One region of the Rhizobium sp. WSM409 genome, then DNA from elsewhere that is predicted to be linked to it. Evidence: predicted binding sites of a transcription regulator. Region 1 holds the regulator's gene; each other region holds the start of a gene.
The links. Region 1 encodes LexA, which represses DNA repair genes until DNA is damaged. Its sites were predicted from a motif close to TGTTCNNNNTGTGTTCNG; they were not measured.
Positions count from the first base shown of each region.

Region 1 (5,916 bases):
TCCTTCTTCTGCACGGTGGTCGGCAGTTCGCCGTAAAGCAGGAGATAGCAGACTTCGAGGAAGTCGCCATGCTCGGCGAGCTGCTCGATCGGATAGCCACGATGCAGCAGGACACCTTCGTCGCCGTCGATGTAGGTGATTTTCGATTCACAGGATGCGGTCGAGGTAAAACCCGGATCGTAGGTGAAGGAAGCGGTGTTCTTGTAGAGGGCACCGATATCGATGACGCTCGGGCCGATCGTGCCGCTTTTGACAGCAAGGTCGACAGACTTGTCACCGATTTTTATTGTAGCGCTTTGATCCGTCATGCTGATCCTCCGAAATGGCGGTGGCGCCATAAAAGCGCCATAGGGGTTAAGCGTCCTCACCGATAGCTATATGATCGCGAAGCTAATGCCAAGTTACTGTGATGGCATTTTGTGCAATGCGGTATCACCTTTTAGGCACTGCAGCGATGAGCCACACGCATATCGGAAGCCGATGATTCGACTGGTCTTTTGGGGCTCGCGATTTTGCCTCATATTTCAATCGATTATGCTTGCCGGATTTGATTGGAGGTTGCATTCTGACTGCCTTCGCAGCCGGGCTTGGGCGGTTCATGCAGGAGTTGACGTCAGTCGAATTGCGGCCGGAAACAGGCGAAGGCCTTGCCGGCTCCTCCAATTTTTCACCACCAGTCGTGGTGACGCGACCGGCAAGGACGCAGTCGGCAATACCATTGCGCCACCGGCTGCCGGCCGCAGCCTCGCACTTGCTGCGTGCCGGCATGCGCATGCTGGGCGAGGAGACGGACCATGGCCGCCTGCTGCTGTTCTCGCCGGTCTTCCTCGGCGCCGGGTCAGCCATCTGGTTTCTCGCGGCATCGGATTTTCCGCTCACTGCATCGCTGCTCTGCCTGTTGGTGCTGACCGTCGCAGTTCTCATCGCCAGCCGCAACCGGGCGGCATTGCGGGCAGCGCTGCTGGCGCTTTCGCTCGTGGCTTGCGGCATAGTCTCGGCGCAGTTCGAGAGCTGGCGGGCTTCGACCGTGATCCTCGATTCATCAGTGACGACGACGGTGACCGGCCGCGTCGAGCGGCGCGAAGGCGATGGTCGCGGCCGGTGGCGCTACATTCTTGCCGTCACCGGCACTGAAGCGCCTCAGGTCAAGCGGCCGCCGGAACGCATCACCGCCATCGCCCGCGGTGCGGACGCAGCCTTCGAGATCGGCGATATCATCACCGGCAGGGCGCGGCTGACGCCGCCGGCGGGCCCAGCACTTCCCGAGCTCAACGACTTCTCCTTCAGTGCCTATTTCGACGGCATCGGCGCCAACGGCTTCTTCTACGGTGCACCGACGAAGGTCGATGCGCAGGCAGGTCCGCAGGCTGCAAGATCGGCGGTGGAAGCGCTGCTCGAAGGGCTCTACCGGCTGCGCAGCGGCATTGGCGACCGGATAAGGTCGATCCTGCCCGGCGATACCGGCGCTTTTGCCGCCGCACTGGTGACGGACGAGCGGCGCGCCATCTCGGATGCGACGACGGAGGCACTACGCCAGTCCGGTCTGGCTCATATCATCGCCATCTCCGGTCTCAACATGGCGCTGTCGGCCGGCATCTTCTTCGTCGGCTTTCGGATGCTGCTCAGCATCTTTGCCGGTATCGCTGAGGCCTACCCGACGAAGAAGATCGCTGCCGCCGGCGCGCTCATCGCCGTTACTGCCTATTTCCTGATTTCGGGCTTTGCGGTCTCTGCCGAGCGCGCTTTCATCATGATGGCCATCATGTTGATTGCCGTCTTCTTCGACCGGCCGTCGATCAGCCTGCGCAATGTCGCGCTTTCCGCCCTCGTCATCATCCTCATTTCACCGTCCGAGGTCTTAGGTCCGAGCTTCCAGATGTCCTTTGCCGCGACATTGGCGCTGGTCTCGGGTTATCAGTTGTGGAAGGACCGGCGCGTCCGCGAAAACGCCTTTCTGAAGCTACCTATCATCAGGCCCGTCGTTACGGTTGCCGGTTTCTTCGGCGGCGTCTTCCTGACTTCGCTGATCGGCGGTTTTTCCACCGCGCTGTTTTCGATCGAGCATTTTCATCGCCTGACCGCCTACGGCCTGCCGGCAAACCTCGCGACGATGCCGATCATCTCCTTCATCGTCATGCCGGCCGGCTTGCTGGCGATGCTGCTCATGCCTTTCGGTCTGGATGTTTTGCCCTGGAAGGTCGTCGGATTCGGCCTCGATCTGGTGATCGCGGTCGCAAAGACGGTGTCCGGCTGGGATGGCAATATCGACGTCGGCCGCTTGCCCGCCTGGTATTTCGCGGTCGCCGTGGCAGGCTTTCTGCTGCTGACGCTGCTCCGCACCCGGCTGCGCCATATCGGCACATCAATCATCGCGGTCGCAACGCTCATCCTGTTGCTTCTACCGGTTCCCCGGCCGCCGGATCTGGTGATTTCGGAGGATGGCAGTCTCGTCGCGGTGGTCGAAGCGGCAGCAATGGCTTCCAACCGTGAAAGACCACCGGATTTCATCTTCGACCAGTGGCAGAGAGCCCTGGTCCTGCCGAGACATGATCCGCCGAAGATGCTGGATGGTCCTGCTATCCCGCAGGTAGGAGAAGACCGCCGCGTCAAGCTTTCCCGCGATCAGCAGAACGAAGCGAGGACAGCGATGCGGGCGGCCGCAGCGGCCGGTGAAGCAAACCGCTTTTCCTGCGTCAAGAGGGCCTGGTGCGCATCAAGGCTTGGCAATGGTCGTGTGGTTGCTGTCATCGACAATGCCGCCTATCTCGGCCCGGCATGCGACGCGGCCGATATCATCGTGACGTCGGTCCGCCTGCGTTTCAACAGCTGCCGCTCAGGTGCGACGCTCTTCACCGGCGAGACGCTGCGCAGGACCGGATCCATCGAGTTGCGCTTCGCGGACGCCGGCCTGGAGGTGGCAACCGCATTTGACGCATTGTCGCGACCATGGATGCGCCATCGCGCCTTTGACTGGCGCAGCAACAGCTTTACCGAATCCGGCCTAACCGATGTCAGTGATAGCGGCGAATGAGGCCGACGAGTTTGCCCTGCACCTTAACACGGTCTGGTCCGAAAATCCGGGTCTCGTAAGCCGGGTTGGCCGCTTCCAGTGCGATCGAGGCGCCCTTGCGGCGGAAGCGCTTGAGTGTCGCTTCTTCGTCATCGACGAGTGCAACAACAATGTCGCCAGGACTTGCGGTGCTGCCATTGCGGATGATCACGGTGTCGCCGTCGAAGATGCCGGCGTCGATCATCGAATCGCCCTTGACCTCCAGGGCATAATGTTCACCGGAACCGAGCATGTCGGCCGGAACGGCGATGTCGTGGGTGTTGTTCTGGATCGCCGAGATCGGCACACCGGCGGCGATTCTGCCCATGACCGGCACGGAAACCGAGTTGCCGTTGTCGGCGACGGGTTTTGCGGGAGCAGGGGCGGCGACCGGCTGAGGTTTGCCCAGGCTGCCTTCGATGACGCTCGGCGAAAAGCCGCGCCGCGGCTGGATGCTGGGGCTGTAGGCCTCCGGAAGCTTGATGACCTCGAGCGCACGGGCGCGGTTCGGTAGGCGGCGAATGAAGCCTCTCTCCTCGAGCGCCGTAATCAGGCGATGAATCCCGGACTTCGAGGCGAGGTCCAGAGCATCCTTCATTTCGTCGAAAGATGGCGGAACGCCGGATTCCTTCATGCGCTCATGAATGAAAAGGAGAAGCTCCTGTTGTTTGCGCGTGAGCATCGACGTTGTGACCTCGTGATTGAAACAAATCCAGAACAGACACTATATGTTCCATATGTGTTCCGCAAGTAGCTAAATTTCCGTAAAACTTGGCGCCAACTCGTTGAGATTTTTATTTTCATTCGCCGGATTGGCACAGAAGTCTTGCGTTGAGGGAAGCGCTGTCGCACATCTCTTGCCGTGTCAGGGAGGGATATCATGAACGAGCACTCCGCCAAACCGCACCCGCTGGATCATGTCGTGCTGCCGGTCGTCAATATCGATCTGGCGCGCGAGAGGCTCGGCAAGCTCGGCTTCACCGTTGCCCCCGATGCGCGCCATCCCTTCGGAACGGAGAATGCCTGCGTCTTCTTTGCTGACAAGACCTATCTGGAGCCGCTCGGGATTGCGAGCGTCGAGGAGAGCGAGGCGTCGGCGCGCCAAGGCAATGTCTTCACCGCCCGCAATCAGGCTTTCCGCTTCCGCTGCGGCGCGGAGGGGCTTTCGGGGCTGGCTTTTGGCAGCAAGGATGCCGGCATCGATCATCAGAATTTCGTCGGTAACGGATCGAGCGCCGGCGAGATGCTGCAGTTCACCCGGCCGATGACGATGCCGGACGGTTCTGAGACGATTGCCGGCTTCAAGCTGGCTTTTGCCGGCGATCTGCGCGCGCCTGATCTCCTGCTATTTACCGTCGAGCGCGTCAATCCGCTGCCGGCCGACCGCGCCGTGCTGGAGACGCATGCCAATGGCGTCACCGGCATAGTCGAGATAGCGCTTTGCGCGCCTGATGCTGCCGCCTTCGCTGCCTTCGTCAGCCTCGCCGTGGTGCAATCGGCAGTCGAGAAAACCGGTTTCGGCGTCAATATCCCGGCGTCGAATGCCAAAATCAGCCTGATGACGGCGGAAGGGTTGGAGGCCTATTTCGACATCGTCGGCTCATCCGCAGATCGTGGCCTGCGCGGCCGGGCAATCCTCTTCGCTGTCGCCGATCTTGCCGTGACAGAAGCGCATTTGGCTGCTAACGGGGTGACATACGCGCGCAAGAACAATCGCATTCTGGTGAAGCCCGCGCCCGGGCAGGGCACGCTCTTCGCCTTCGAGGAAACACGATGAGCACTGATACGAATTCCGAAGTCAGGATCGGCGAAGGCCAAGGCCAGGTCAGCTTTTCCAATACCGGCCGCCTGTCGCTGATTGCCGGTCCCTGCCAGATGGAGAGCCGCGACCACGCCTTCATGGTCGCCGGCACGCTGAAGGAGCTTTGCGGCAAGCTCGGCATCGGCCTCGTTTACAAGAGCTCCTTCGACAAGGCGAACCGCACCTCGCTGTCGGCCGAACGCGGTATCGGGATTGAAAAAGGCATGGAGGTCTTTGCCGACCTCAAAAAGGAGTTCGGCTTTCCCGTCCTGACCGACGTTCATACCGCCGAGCAATGCGCGGAGGTGGCAAAGGTCGTCGACGTCCTGCAGATCCCGGCCTTCCTCTGCCGCCAGACCGACCTTCTCATCGCCGCCGCCAAGACCGGCCGCGTCGTCAATGTCAAGAAGGGCCAGTTCCTCGCTCCCTGGGATATGAAGAATGTTCTGAAGAAGCTCAACGCCAGCGGCAATCCGAACGTGCTGCTTTGCGAGCGCGGCGCCTCCTTTGGTTACAATACGCTGGTTTCCGACATGCGCTCGCTGCCGATCATGGCGGCGATGGGTGCGCCCGTTGTCTTCGATGCGACCCATTCCGTAGCGCAGCCGGGCGGGCAGGGCGATTCCTCCGGCGGTCAGCGGGAATTCGTAGAAACCCTGGCGCGGGCAGCAGTGGCTGCCGGTATTGCCGGCGTCTTCGTCGAAACCCATCAGGACCCCGACAATGCCCCTTCCGACGGCCCGAACATGGTCTATCTCAAGGACATGCCGCGGCTTCTCGAAAAGCTGCTCGCCTTCGATGCGGTCGCCAAGGCTTGACGTTCAACAGTCTGACATGATCGTGCTATAGGCCACATCCGAACGCTGGTCCGAAGGCTATTGCAGCATTGTAATTTGCACGCCTTCGACTAAGACAGGTTTCGAACCATTTATCACCCACCGAGCAGGAAGAACCCATGACTGCAATCACCGATATCATCGCCCGCGAGATTCTCGATAGCCGTGGCAACCCCACCGTCGAAGTCGATGTCTATCTCGAAGATGGCAGCATGGGCCGCGCGGCCGTT
Region 1 covers NZ_CM172794.1:1,761,460-1,767,375, forward strand. The annotation lists gene gltA (citrate synthase) at 1-308, opposite strand, end outside; gene AC25BC_RS08935 (ComEC/Rec2 family competence protein) at 599-3,031, shown strand; gene lexA (transcriptional repressor LexA) at 3,012-3,731, opposite strand; gene AC25BC_RS08945 (VOC family protein) at 3,930-4,826, shown strand; gene kdsA (3-deoxy-8-phosphooctulonate synthase) at 4,823-5,668, shown strand; gene eno (phosphopyruvate hydratase) at 5,806-5,916, shown strand, end outside.

Region 2 (5,916 bases), 2.2 Mb from region 1:
CGAATGTTCTGCATGGTTAGAGACCTTTCTTCGGAAAGGAATGTGGTCCTTCTCCTTCCTCTCTGCAAGGCAAGCATGGCTTTTTGTTGTTCTGCTAGATGTTCTGGGGTGGGCTGCTTGCTTCGGCTTTCAAAGCTTGGCACTAATTCGCCATGAGCCGAAACCCCACGACCCGCTCCATGCGCCTGCGCCGTTCGGTGCTGAGCGTGCCTGCCATCAATCCCCGCGCCCTCGAAAAAACCCATGCGGTCGATTGCGATGCGGTGATCTTCGATCTCGAGGATTCCGTGGCGCCGGAAAAGAAGGCGGAAGCGCGGGAAAACCTGAGGAATTTCTTTTCGGCTCGACCGCTCGAAGGCAAGGAGCGGATCATCCGTATCAACAGCCTGTCCACCGATTTCGGCCTGGCGGACATGGAGCTGGTGACGGCGCTTGCTCCTGATGCCGTGCTGCTGCCGAAGGTCGACGAACCGCAGGATGTCATGGCGCTCAGTGACTTTCTCTCCGAGGCGGATGCGCCGGAAGATCTGCGCATCTGGGCGATGATCGAGACGCCGCGCGGCATCCTCAATGCGGCTGTTATCACCGAAGCCGGGCGCACGCCGGGCTCGCGGCTCGATTGCCTGGTCGTCGGGCTCAACGACCTGCGCAAGGAAACCGGCGTGCTTCCACAGCCAGGGAGGAACTATCTCGTGCCGTGGCTGATGCAGGTCGTCCTTGCTGTCAGCGCCTACGGGCTCGATGCGATCGACAGCGTCTTCAACGATTTCAGGGACGAACAGGGTTTTGATGCCGAATGTCTGCAGGGCCGGGCCATGGGCTTTGCCGGCAAGATGCTGATCCATCCGGCGCAGATCGAGCCCGCCAACCGCCATTTCGGTCCGGATCCGGCAGCGATTGCGGAAGCGGAGGCGATCATGTCAGCCTTTGCCGACCCCGCTTCCGATGGGCTGAACGTCATCAATGCAGGCGGGCGGATGGTCGAGCGGCTGCATCTTGTCCAGGCGGAAAGTCTGGTCCATAAAGCCCGCCTGATCGCAGCCCGCCAGGCTGCAGCACGAAAGACGATGTGATGAAACTCTACCGCTTCCTGACCGGTCCTGACGATGCTTCCTTCTGCCATAAGGTCACCGCCGCCCTCAACAAGGGCTGGTCGCTGGAGGGCTCCCCGACCTATGCCTTCAATGCCGCAATCGGCGCGATGCAGTGCGGCCAGGCCGTCGTCAAACATGTCGAAGGCAAGGATTACGATCCTGAGATGAAACTCTCCGAGCAGTGAGGTTTTAGCGCATAACCCCGAAAATCGTAATCGATTTTCGGAAAGGATTATGCGTGATTGAAAGTGATAGAGCGTCCTTAGCGCGTCCTTGGACGCGCGGCGTTCTATCGCTCGGCTGCTTCCTCGGCGCTTGCCTCGATCCGCTCCATGTCATCGTCGCTCAGCCCGAAATGGTGGCCGATTTCGTGGATCAGGACGTGGGTGATGATATCGCCGAGCGTCTCGTCGTTCTCAGCCCAGTAATCGAGGATGGGGCGGCGGTAGAGGCGGATGCGGTTCGGCATCTCGCCGGTTTCCACCGTGAAACGTTCGGAAATGCCCCTGCCCTCGAAAAGGCCAAGCAGATCGAAAGGGGTTTCCAGCGCCATGTCCTCGAAAACGTCGTCATCGGGGAAATCTTCGATCTCGATCGTGAGGTTGGTCGTCAGCTGGCGGAATTCATCCGGCAGATGGCTATAGGCCTCCATCGCCAGCGACTCGAAGGCGCTGATCGTCGGCGCATGGCGGTCCCGCCAATCATCGCTCTGGTCTATGCGGGCCATGAATATTCCTTCCTTTGCGGGCCCATATAGAACCTTTATCGCCGATTTTCGAGTGCGGAATCAAAGGCAGGAATATTTTCATAGAAAATGGCCGTTGACTCTTCATTAGCTCTCTGGAATCTATAAGAACATAACAGGAACAAGACGGATCGGAGAACGCCATGGCGCAGCACGCCCTGGCGCGCGAGCGGCTTTTTGCGCTCCGCGAAACCATCGCCAGACTGGAGGGAAGACTCGCGCCGGCACTTGCCGCAGCGGAGCGGGAAGCCCTGGCAGAAGGACGTAAGACCCGCCAGGAGCGCATTCTGCCGCCCCTGGCGTTTGGGGTGGAGTTGCTCGACGGCGCCCTGGAAGGCGGCTTGCCGCTCGATGCGATCACCGAATTCCGTTCCGCTCTGTCTCGCGATGCCGGTGCTGCAAGCGGGCTGGCGATGGCTGTTGCCGCGCGGCTGCAAAAACAGGAGGCGGATGCCGGCCGCCTTCTGCCGTTGCTCTGGATCGGCGATGCCGTCGGCACGCTGGAGGCCGGCCGTCCCTATGCTCCCGGGCTTCGGGATTTCGGGCTGAGCCCGGAGCGGTTTCTCCATGCCGCGCCGCGCAAGCTGGACGAGGCGCTCTGGCTGGCGGAGGTGGCGGTGGAAAGTGCTGCCTTCTCGGCCGTCATCTTTGAAGTCCGGGGCAATCCCGCCCATTTCGGCCTGACCGAAAGCCGCAGGCTCAGTCTCAGGGCGCATGCTGCCCGCCGTCCGCTCTTTCTTGTCCGTCAGGCCGGGGCGGAGGAGGCAAGCAGTGCGGCCTTCCGTCTGCATGTCGAACCGGCCCCGTCCGCTCTGCGGTCGTTGCCGGATGGATCGACACTTTCCGGCAGCATCGGCAATCCGATTTTCCGTCTGACGCTGGAGAAGAGCCGAAATCCGGCCCCGCTCTCCTTTCTTCTGGAGTGGAATCCCCATGAACGCGAATTTCTCCCTGTCGCCGAACCAAACCTCGTTCGTCCTCCAGGCGAACAGTCAGCGCATTCTGGCGCTCAGCTTCCCGCATCTGCCAACGGACCGCATCGCCCGCAAGCGATGGGGGCTCTCCTGGCGTTCGAAAGGGCGTCCTGAGACGCCGCCTATCGTCTGTTCCGGCAAGCTCAACAATGCCATGCGGCTAACGGCACTGGACGAGTTGGCCGAGAGGCTGGGGTTGAGGAAGGAGCTCGGCGTTGCCGAAGCGCGCGCCATGTACCCCATGCTCGAGGTCGCGGAAGAGGATCCGGCGGCCGACCGCCGGTTGCTGGAGGCAATTGCCGACTGGTGCGACCGTTATACGCCGCTGGTGGCGTTCGACGGCAAGGACGGCCTGTTTCTCGACATTAGCGGCTGCGCCCATCTTTTCGGCGGTGAAAAGGCGCTTCTTCGGGATGTGCTGTCGCGGCTTTTTCATATGGGGTTCGATGCCCGCGGCGCGATCTCATCGTCACCCGGCCTTTCCTGGGCCGCGTCCCGCTTCGGGCAAGGCGGCGTGATCGAGGACGAAGAGACGGAACATGTGCTGGTGTCCTTGCCGGTTGCAGCCTTGCGGCTGGAAGGACGGACCGTCGATGCTCTGAAGAAGCTCGGTCTGAAATATATCGGCGACGTCATCGATGCGCCGCGAGCGCCATTGACCCGCCGGTTCGGCCCGGAGCTGCTTCTGCGTCTCGACCAGGCGCTGGGACGTGAAGAGGAGCCGGTCTCGCCCCGGCGTCCTGTTGCCAGCCTCTCGGCCGAAAGCCGGCTGATCGAGCCCATCGGGACGGAAGAACAGATCCTTGCCGTCACCAGGCAGGTCGCCTTATCGCTGCAGCCGTCGCTGGAGGCGCGGGGTGCTGGCGGGCGGGTGTTCGAACTGGTCTTGTTCCGCGTCGACGGCAGGGTCTTTCGTATCTCCGTCGGCGCTTCGCAGCCGCTTCGCGAACCAAAGTTCATCGCCGGACTTTTTTCCGAGCGATTGCAGGCGGTCTATGACGATCTCGATGCCGGCTATGGTTTCGAGATCCTGCGGTTGAATGTGTTGCGGCACGATCCCTTCAACGAGGCGCAGGGTGATTTCGAGGGCGACCGTCAGGGAGAGGTCTCGCTTTCGGCCTTCGTCGACCGGGTCTCGGCCCGACTTGGTGCGGATTGCCTGCAAAGCTTCCAGCTCCGCGAGAGCCATGTTCCGGAACGCGCCGTCATCACGGTTCCTGTGATGGAGAGCCTTCCCAGGCGGAAGGCAGCGCAGGACATCCAGCTTCCTTTCCGCGAAGAGCGCCCGCTGCGGCTCTTTGCAACGCCAGAGCCCGTCGAGACCATCCTTGCCGAAGTGCCCGATGGTCCGCCGCAGATCTTCCGCTGGCGGCGCATTCAGCATCAGGTGGCAAGAAGCGAAGGGCCGGAACGGATCGCCATGGAATGGTGGATCGATGGGAATGACGCCGAGTCGCGCGACTATTTCCGCATCGAGGATGAGACCGGACATCGCTTCTGGATCTATCGGCGGGGCTTTTATGGTCAGGCGCTTGATCCTCGCTGGTTCATGCATGGCGTGTTCGCATGACAATCGCGCGCGCACTCTTCGAGATCGGCACAAGGACGAATTTCTCGTTTCTTGAAGGCGCCTCCGGCCCGGAGGAGATGGTCGTGCAGGCTGCTCGTCTACGGCTCGGCGGTCTCGGGATTGCGGACCGGAATTCGGTTGCCGGCGTGGTGCGGGCGCATGCGCAGGCGGAGCAGCTTGAGGAGAGATACAAGAACAAGGATGCGATTCTGGCCCAAGCGAAGAAGGAAGGAAAAAAGGAGGAGATCCTCGATCCTATCCGGATTCAGCCGGGCGCCCGTCTCGTCTTTTCCGATGGAACGCCTGATATCCTCGCCTATCCCCGGAGCCGGCGAGGCTGGGCGAACCTTTGCCGTCTTCTGAGCGCCGGCAATCTGAAGGAGGAAGCGGTCAAGGGAAGCTGCATTCTGACGGAAGCGGAACTCATGGAATGGGGGGACGAGATGATGCTTGCTCTCGTTCCCGATCGCACCCTTGTCGGTCATCAGGCGGGTCAGCCGACGCTGGAAGATTACCTGGAACGGTTTCGCAGGCGCTTCCGCAAGGCTTTTTATATGGCGCTGGCGCCAGCCTATGATGGCCGCGACAGGCAGGTCTTTGCGGTGCTTGCCATGCTTGCCGCTCGAAACCGTGTGCCGCTGATTGCAACCAACCAGCCGCTTTACCATCATCCTGAACGCCGGCCGCTTTCGGATGTCGTGATCGCGATCCGGGAGCATGTGCAGATATCGCAAGCCGGGTTCCTGCTGGCGCCGAATGCTGAACGTTACCTCAAGGATTCACGTGAAATGGCCCGGATCTTCCGGGAGTATCCTAATGCGATCGAGAATACGCAGACATTCTTCGACAGGCTGACCTTTTCGCTGAAGGAACTGGAGCACAATTATCCGCCGGAAAACGATCCTGGTGAAACGCCGCAGGAGACTCTCGAAAGGCTGACGAGAGCGGGAGCCGCAAGACGCTATCCCAAGGGTATCCCGCCCAAGGTGGCGCCACAGATCGAGTATGAACTCGATCTCATTAAAAAAAAGAAATATGCCTCTTATTTCCTGACGGTTCACAGGATTATCCAGCACGCCCGCTATGAACTTAAGGTCTTGTGTCAGGGGCGCGGATCGGCGGCAAATTCGGTCATCTGCTATTGCCTCGAGATAACGGAAGTCAATCCTGAAAAGAGTACGCTTCTCTTCGATCGCTTCATTTCGATGGACCGGGACGAGCCGCCGGATATCGATGTCGATTTCGAGCATGACCGGCGTGAAGAGGTCATCCAGTTCATCTATAAAAGATACGGCATAGAACATGCTGGGCTGACGGCGGGGGTGACCACCTACCGTACGCGCTCGGCGGGCCGCGAGGTCTCCAAGGCCTTTGGGCTGTCGGAGGATGTCCAGTCGGCGATCAGCAGCCTCGTCTGGGGCTGGTCGGAGGATAATCTCTTGGAGCGGGACGCGAAGGCGGCGGGTCTCGACATCAAGGATCCGGTGACCCGAAACGTTCTTCAGTATGCGACCGAACTTCTCGGCTTCCCGC
Region 2 covers NZ_CM172794.1:4,347,356-4,353,271, reverse strand. The annotation lists gene AC25BC_RS21375 (hypothetical protein) at 1-14, opposite strand, end outside; gene AC25BC_RS21370 (HpcH/HpaI aldolase/citrate lyase family protein) at 153-1,073, shown strand; gene AC25BC_RS21365 (DUF1737 domain-containing protein) at 1,073-1,279, shown strand; gene AC25BC_RS21360 (metallopeptidase family protein) at 1,384-1,821, opposite strand; gene AC25BC_RS21355 (ImuA family protein) at 1,983-2,927, shown strand; gene AC25BC_RS21350 (Y-family DNA polymerase) at 2,968-4,383, shown strand; gene AC25BC_RS21345 (error-prone DNA polymerase) at 4,380-5,916, shown strand, end outside.
Region 2: the regulator LexA is predicted to act here: its motif matches at 1,946-1,963, upstream of AC25BC_RS21355 (ImuA family protein).

Region 3 (5,916 bases), 1.2 Mb from region 1:
ATAAGCAGAAGGCGCTCGACGCCGTTTCCGTCGGCGACAACCTGCTGCCGAATTATGCGCCGCTGAACGCGCTGCGCGACAGTATCGAGAAGAACGAGAAGCAGGACCAGCAGGTCAAGACGGCCGAAGAGGGTGCTGCCGGCGTGCTCTTTTCGGTCGGCGGCGCGCTGAACCGCGACGGCGCCGAAGACATCGTCTCGCTGTATCTGCAGACGGCCAATGCGCTCGATCCGAACAGCGCCGATACGCTGGTGCTGCTTGGCGGCATTGCCGAGAAGCAGAACCAGATGGACCGCGCCATCGCGCTCTACAAGAAGGTGCCGGAGAATTCGCCGATGCGGCGCATCTCCGAGCTGCAGCTCGGCCTTGCGCTTGCCCAGGGCGGCAAGGTGGATGAGGCGCGCAAGCACCTGCAGGCGCTTATCACCTCCGACCCGAAGGACATCCGCAGTTACCTCGCCTATGGCAGCGTGCTCTCCGACGCCAAGGACTACCAGGCGATGGCCACGAATTACGACAAGGCCGTCGAAACGATCGGCCCCATTCCCGGCCGCGCCAACTGGAGCGTCTTCTTCCAGCGCGGCATCGCCTATGAGCGGCTGAAGAAGTGGGACCAGGCGGAACCGAACTTCCGCAAGGCGCTGGAGCTCAATCCCGACCAGCCGCAGGTGCTGAATTATCTCGGCTATTCCTGGATCGACATGAACCGGAACCTCGATGAAGGTCTCGGCATGATCAAGAAGGCCGTCGACCTTCGCCCTGACGACGGCTACATCATCGATTCGCTCGGCTGGGCCTATTTCCGCCTCAACCGCTTCGACGATGCCGTCGACGAGCTGGAGCGGGCCGCACAGATCAAGGCCGGCGACGCGACGATCAACGACCATCTCGGCGATGCCTATTGGCGCGTCGGGCGCAAGCTCGAGGCCGTCTACCAGTGGAACCGGGCGCTCGCCTCCGAGCCCGAAGCTGCCGAGATCCCGAAGATCAAGGACAAGGTCGCCAACGGCCTGCCTCCTGCCAGTGACGATGCCAAGGCGGCCGACAAGAAGCAGCCGGATCCGGCGCCCGTCACCCCGCCGCCGGTCGACAAGAAATCCTGACGGACCATGCCTGATGAGGGCGTGGCCGGCGTGAGATCAAAGAAATAGAGCATGATGTCGTCCGAAAACCGCTCACACTTTTCGGCATCATGCTCTAGCTTTTCCGAGGAAGCACGCGCGAAAATCAACCTGGCCCTGCATGTGACGGGCCAACGGCCGGATGGCTATCATCTGCTCGATATGCTGGTGACCTTCGCAGGTCACGGCGATCGGCTGGACTTCATGCGGTCGCCGACCGACGCATTGACCCTGTCCGGCCGTTTTGGCGAAACGCTTGCCGGCGACGGCGGCACCAACCTGGTGCTGAAGGCCCGCGACCTGCTGCGTGAGGTGGTCGGTCCCCTCGCCTTTCCCGTCCGCATCCATTTGGAAAAGAACCTGCCTGTTGCCTCCGGCATCGGCGGCGGCTCGGCCGATGCGGCCGCGACGCTGCGCGGGCTGATGCGGCTCTGGGGCACGACGTTATCGGCGGAGACGCTCGCAGCATTGGCTCTGAAGCTCGGCGCCGACGTGCCGATGTGCCTGGAGAGCCGGCCGCTGATTGCCCGCGGCATCGGCGAAAAGATCGAACCGGTGCCTGATCTGCCGGCCTTTGCCATGGTGCTTGCCAATCCGCTGAAGGGCGTCGCGACGCCTGAGGTTTTCCGCCGGCTGGCGACAAAGAACAATCCGGCCCTGAGCCTGGCTTTGAGCGGGTCTCAGGCTGCCGACTGGCTCGCGGCGATTGCTGCTGCCGGCAACGACCTGGAGCCGCCGGCGCGCGAACTCGTGCCCGAGATTGCGGCGATCTCGGCGATGCTGCAGGCTCGCGGCGCCCTGTTGACCCGCATGTCCGGTTCCGGCGCCACCTGTTTCGGCATCTTTGCGAGCATGACTGCTGCCGAAGGTGCGGCGGCAGCTCTTCACGACAAGCGCCCTGACTGGTATTTCCAGGCGACAGAAACGGTTTCGGGAGGCGCGTGATGGCAGGTCTGGACGAAAAGCGACCCTTCATCGCGGTCGGCATTGCGGTTTTGACGATCTCGGATACGCGCACGCCGGAGACGGACAAATCAGGCGACACGCTGGCGGCGCGGATCAGGGAGGCGGGGCACAGGCTGGTCGACCGGGGGATCGTGCCCGATGATCGCGAAAAGATTGCCGCGCGGGTGAAGGCCTGGACTGAGAACCAAGACATAGACGTCGTCATCACCACAGGCGGCACCGGCTTTACCGGCCGCGACGTGACGCCAGAGGCGCTGGAGCCTTTGTTCGAAAAGCGGATGGACGGCTTTTCCGCCATTTTCCACCGGATCTCCTACGAGAAGATCGGCACGGCGACGATCCAGTCGCGCGCCACGGCGGGCGTTGCCAACGCCACCTTTATCTTCGTGCTGCCGGGTTCGCCCGGCGCCTGCCGGGATGCCTGGGACGGCATTCTGAAAGGACAGCTCGACTATCGCAGCGCGCCGTGCAATTTCGTCGAGATCATGCCGCGGCTGGACGAGCACCTGAAACGCGGCGCGACGAAGTAGGGCATGGTTGCCCCTGGCGCACCAGGAGCATTCACTATGTGGCCAGGCCCGGCAGGACGGGCATCGTGTCCCAGCTGTCACCCGACAGCAGAACGCAGCTTATGCCGTGAACGTCCGTGACGATGAGGGTCCAGGTGCCGCTTTCGGCGGCATAGACCTCAAGAATGGCGTTCTCGTTGATCAGTCCGACTGCCGTGAGCTTTTCGGCGAAGTTCTTGTCCAGGAAATTGACGATTTCGGGTCGGCCTGCGCAACTGCGCATCATCTGCGATGCAGCCGAATGCGGATGCGCGATCACCAATGTCGGCAATATGACGGCTACGAGGCCGTAGATCCTACCGCGTGCCATGATGCACCTCCTTTCGCCGGGAGCCCGGCAGAAGAGGAGATTTTCGCTGACCTGTTCTGCCGTTCACCGGCATTCCATGGCCATTCCGTTGCGAAGCGAGGCGCTTCGACGGCGCCATGTTGAATTATAGCGCGAAATCCTATTGGGCGCCATCTTTTGCTCATGGAGAGAGTTGTGGCACCTATCGCGCAGCGCGGGCAACCCAGGACGGAATCAATTCGCTCGCGAGCTTGCGCGGCTTCTGGCCCTTGACGAATTCGGTAAGCCGCATCCCGCTTTTGGCGATAGCGAGCGCCTGCTTCTTCGGCAGGAGAAAGCCGAGTTCCAGCGGCGGCACGGCCCGGCCGACACGCTGGAAGAAAGGGCGCCTATAGGCACGCGATGCGGTGAAGCGCGCCGGCAATTTGTTCAGCGCGACATATTCAGCGATCTCATCGATCCAGCCGGCCTGGGGTCTGGCGCCCGGCTCGACAAAGAGCAGCCATTCGCCGCGCGCCGAGCGGACGATGTCCTTGATATCCCACTGCGAATGGAAGCGGCAGCCGGCGGCGTCGGCCACCCGCGAGGTGCCGTCGCGCGAGCCGTGATCGAGCACGACCACATCGCTCACCAGCCCCTCCACCGCGCCTGCCACCAATACCGATAAAGTCTGTGCCAGCTCAGATTCCTGATCCTGACATTCGAGAACAACCGTCAACATTGACCATTTATAATGCGCCGCACAAATTTTTGCCAGCACCGTTTTCCTCATTTTGTTCTTGCATTGTTCTCGTTTTGCGGATAGGAATTTAATCAGCAAAACGGGCGAAGGCGATGGCTTTTCGCCGCGGGAGAATCCGATGAGAGAGCAGTCCCTGGCAGGGCAGGCCGCATTCGCGCCTGCCAATACGGCAGATATTGCCGATGCGATGATCGTTTCCTCCGGTCTGAGAGTCGAGGTCGATCGGCGGCGTGGACGTGGAGCGGGACTGAACCCGACAGGTCGGTTCGAGGCGCAGCAACGCGAAACCGTCGACGATGGCTGGCAGACGTGGGAAGAGCTGCCGCCATTCAAGACCGAAGTGCAGGTCGAGAAGCCGCGCACGGCCATCACCCGCAACGAATCGCCGGACATTCCCTTCGACCGCTCGATCAATCCCTATCGCGGCTGCGAGCACGGCTGCATCTATTGTTTCGCCCGACCGACACACGCCTATATGGGGCTTTCTGCAGGGCTCGATTTCGAGACGAAGCTGTTTGCCAAGCCCGATGCGGCAAAACTCCTGGAGCGGGAACTCGCCAAGCCCAGCTACAAGGTGCGGGTGATCGCGATCGGCACCAATACCGATCCCTATCAGCCGATCGAGAAGGAATGGCGCATCATGCGTGGCATTCTCGAGGTGTTGAACAAGGCGAACCATCCGGTATCGATCGTCACCAAGTCGGCGATGATCCTGCGTGATCTCGACATTCTGCAGGAGATGGCAGCTAAGAACCTGGTGCGCGTCGGCATCTCGGTGACCACGCTGGATCGCAAGCTTGCCCGGACGATGGAGCCGCGAGCCGCCACGCCGCCGCGGCGGCTGGAGACGATCCACACGCTTGCCGAAGCAGGCATCCAGACGGCTGTGCTGGCCGCCCCGCTCATCCCGGCGTTGAACGACCACGAACTGGAGCGCATCCTCGAATCGGCCAAGGCTGCCGGAGCCGCCGAGGCGAGCTACGTCATCCTCAGGCTACCACTCGAGGTCAGCCCGCTGTTTCGCGACTGGCTGCTGCAGCATTACCCCGATCGTTACCGGCATGTGATGTCGCTGGTGCGCTCGATGCGCGGCGGTAAGGATTACGATGCCGAATTCGGCAAGCGCATGAAGGGCGCCGGCCCCTATGCCTGGCAGATTGCCCGGCGCTTTGAAATGGCCGCCCGACGTTTCGAGCTGACGCGCCGCAGCATGCCGCTGCGCGACGATCTGTTCGTGCCGCCCGATGGCAGCGGCGTGCAGCTGTCGCTTCTTTGATTTTTGAGCTTGCGCATCGGCTCTCGAGAAACCGCCTGTTTTCGAGCCCGAGCGCAATTCCCGCGGATGGCCCTGACCGCCACCATCCGCCGGAGCGTCCCCGGCCGCCGCCCTGATCCGGGGACTTGCGGGCAATCGGGTTGGCGTGCGAGGTTCAGCCGCATGAAACCTCGCACGTCACCCGATTCTCCCCTGCTTTTCGACACGGCTCCGCTCGTGCCGGATTTCCGACTGGAACTCAAAGCCCGCAAGGCTGGCCACTGGCCGGTCGCGGGCGCCGACGAGGCAGGCCGCGGGCCGCTGGCGGGACCCGTCGTGGCGGCCGCCGTTATTCTCGATCCGAGGCGCATCCCTGAGGGTCTCAACGATTCCAAGCAGCTTTCGGCGCAACGGCGCGAGGAACTGTTCGTGCAGATTCTGGCGACTGCGACCGTCTCCATCGCCTCCTCCAGCTCGACGCGCATCGACGAGACGGATATCCGCAAGGCAAGCCTCGACGCCATGCGCCGGGCCATCTGCAGCCTCGCCATTCCGGCAAGTTACGTGCTGACCGACGGGCTCGACGTGCCGCCCGGCCTCGATTGCCCCGGACAGGCGGTGGTCAAGGGCGATGCCCGCTCGGTCTCGATCGCCGCCGCCTCGATCGTCGCCAAGGTGACGCGTGACCGAATGATGGCGCGGGCCCACAGCGTGTTTCCGGATTACGGCTTTGCCGCGCATGTGGGCTACGGCACGGCGCAACACCGCGCCGGCATCGAGAGACACGGCCCCTGCTCGCTGCACCGGATGAGCTTCAGGCCATTGCGTAAGACCGAGGGCGCTCCTGAGACGGACGAGCTGCTTTCCGAGTAGGTTATTCAAAAGACCGGGATATGCCCGAGCTTGTCCCAATGCTGTCCGGTTCACGCCGAAGGCTGCCCCTCACCCTAACCCTACCCTAACCCTCTCCCCGT
Region 3 covers NZ_CM172794.1:583,040-588,955, reverse strand. The annotation lists gene AC25BC_RS02830 (tetratricopeptide repeat protein) at 1-1,103, shown strand, start outside; gene AC25BC_RS02825 (4-(cytidine 5'-diphospho)-2-C-methyl-D-erythritol kinase) at 1,155-2,066, shown strand; gene moaB (molybdenum cofactor biosynthesis protein B) at 2,066-2,617, shown strand; gene AC25BC_RS02815 (hypothetical protein) at 2,652-2,966, opposite strand; gene AC25BC_RS02810 (glycosyltransferase family 2 protein) at 3,148-3,666, opposite strand; gene AC25BC_RS02805 (PA0069 family radical SAM protein) at 3,806-4,963, shown strand; gene rnhB (ribonuclease HII) at 5,126-5,815, shown strand.
Region 3: the regulator LexA is predicted to act here: its motif matches at 3,720-3,737, upstream of AC25BC_RS02805 (PA0069 family radical SAM protein).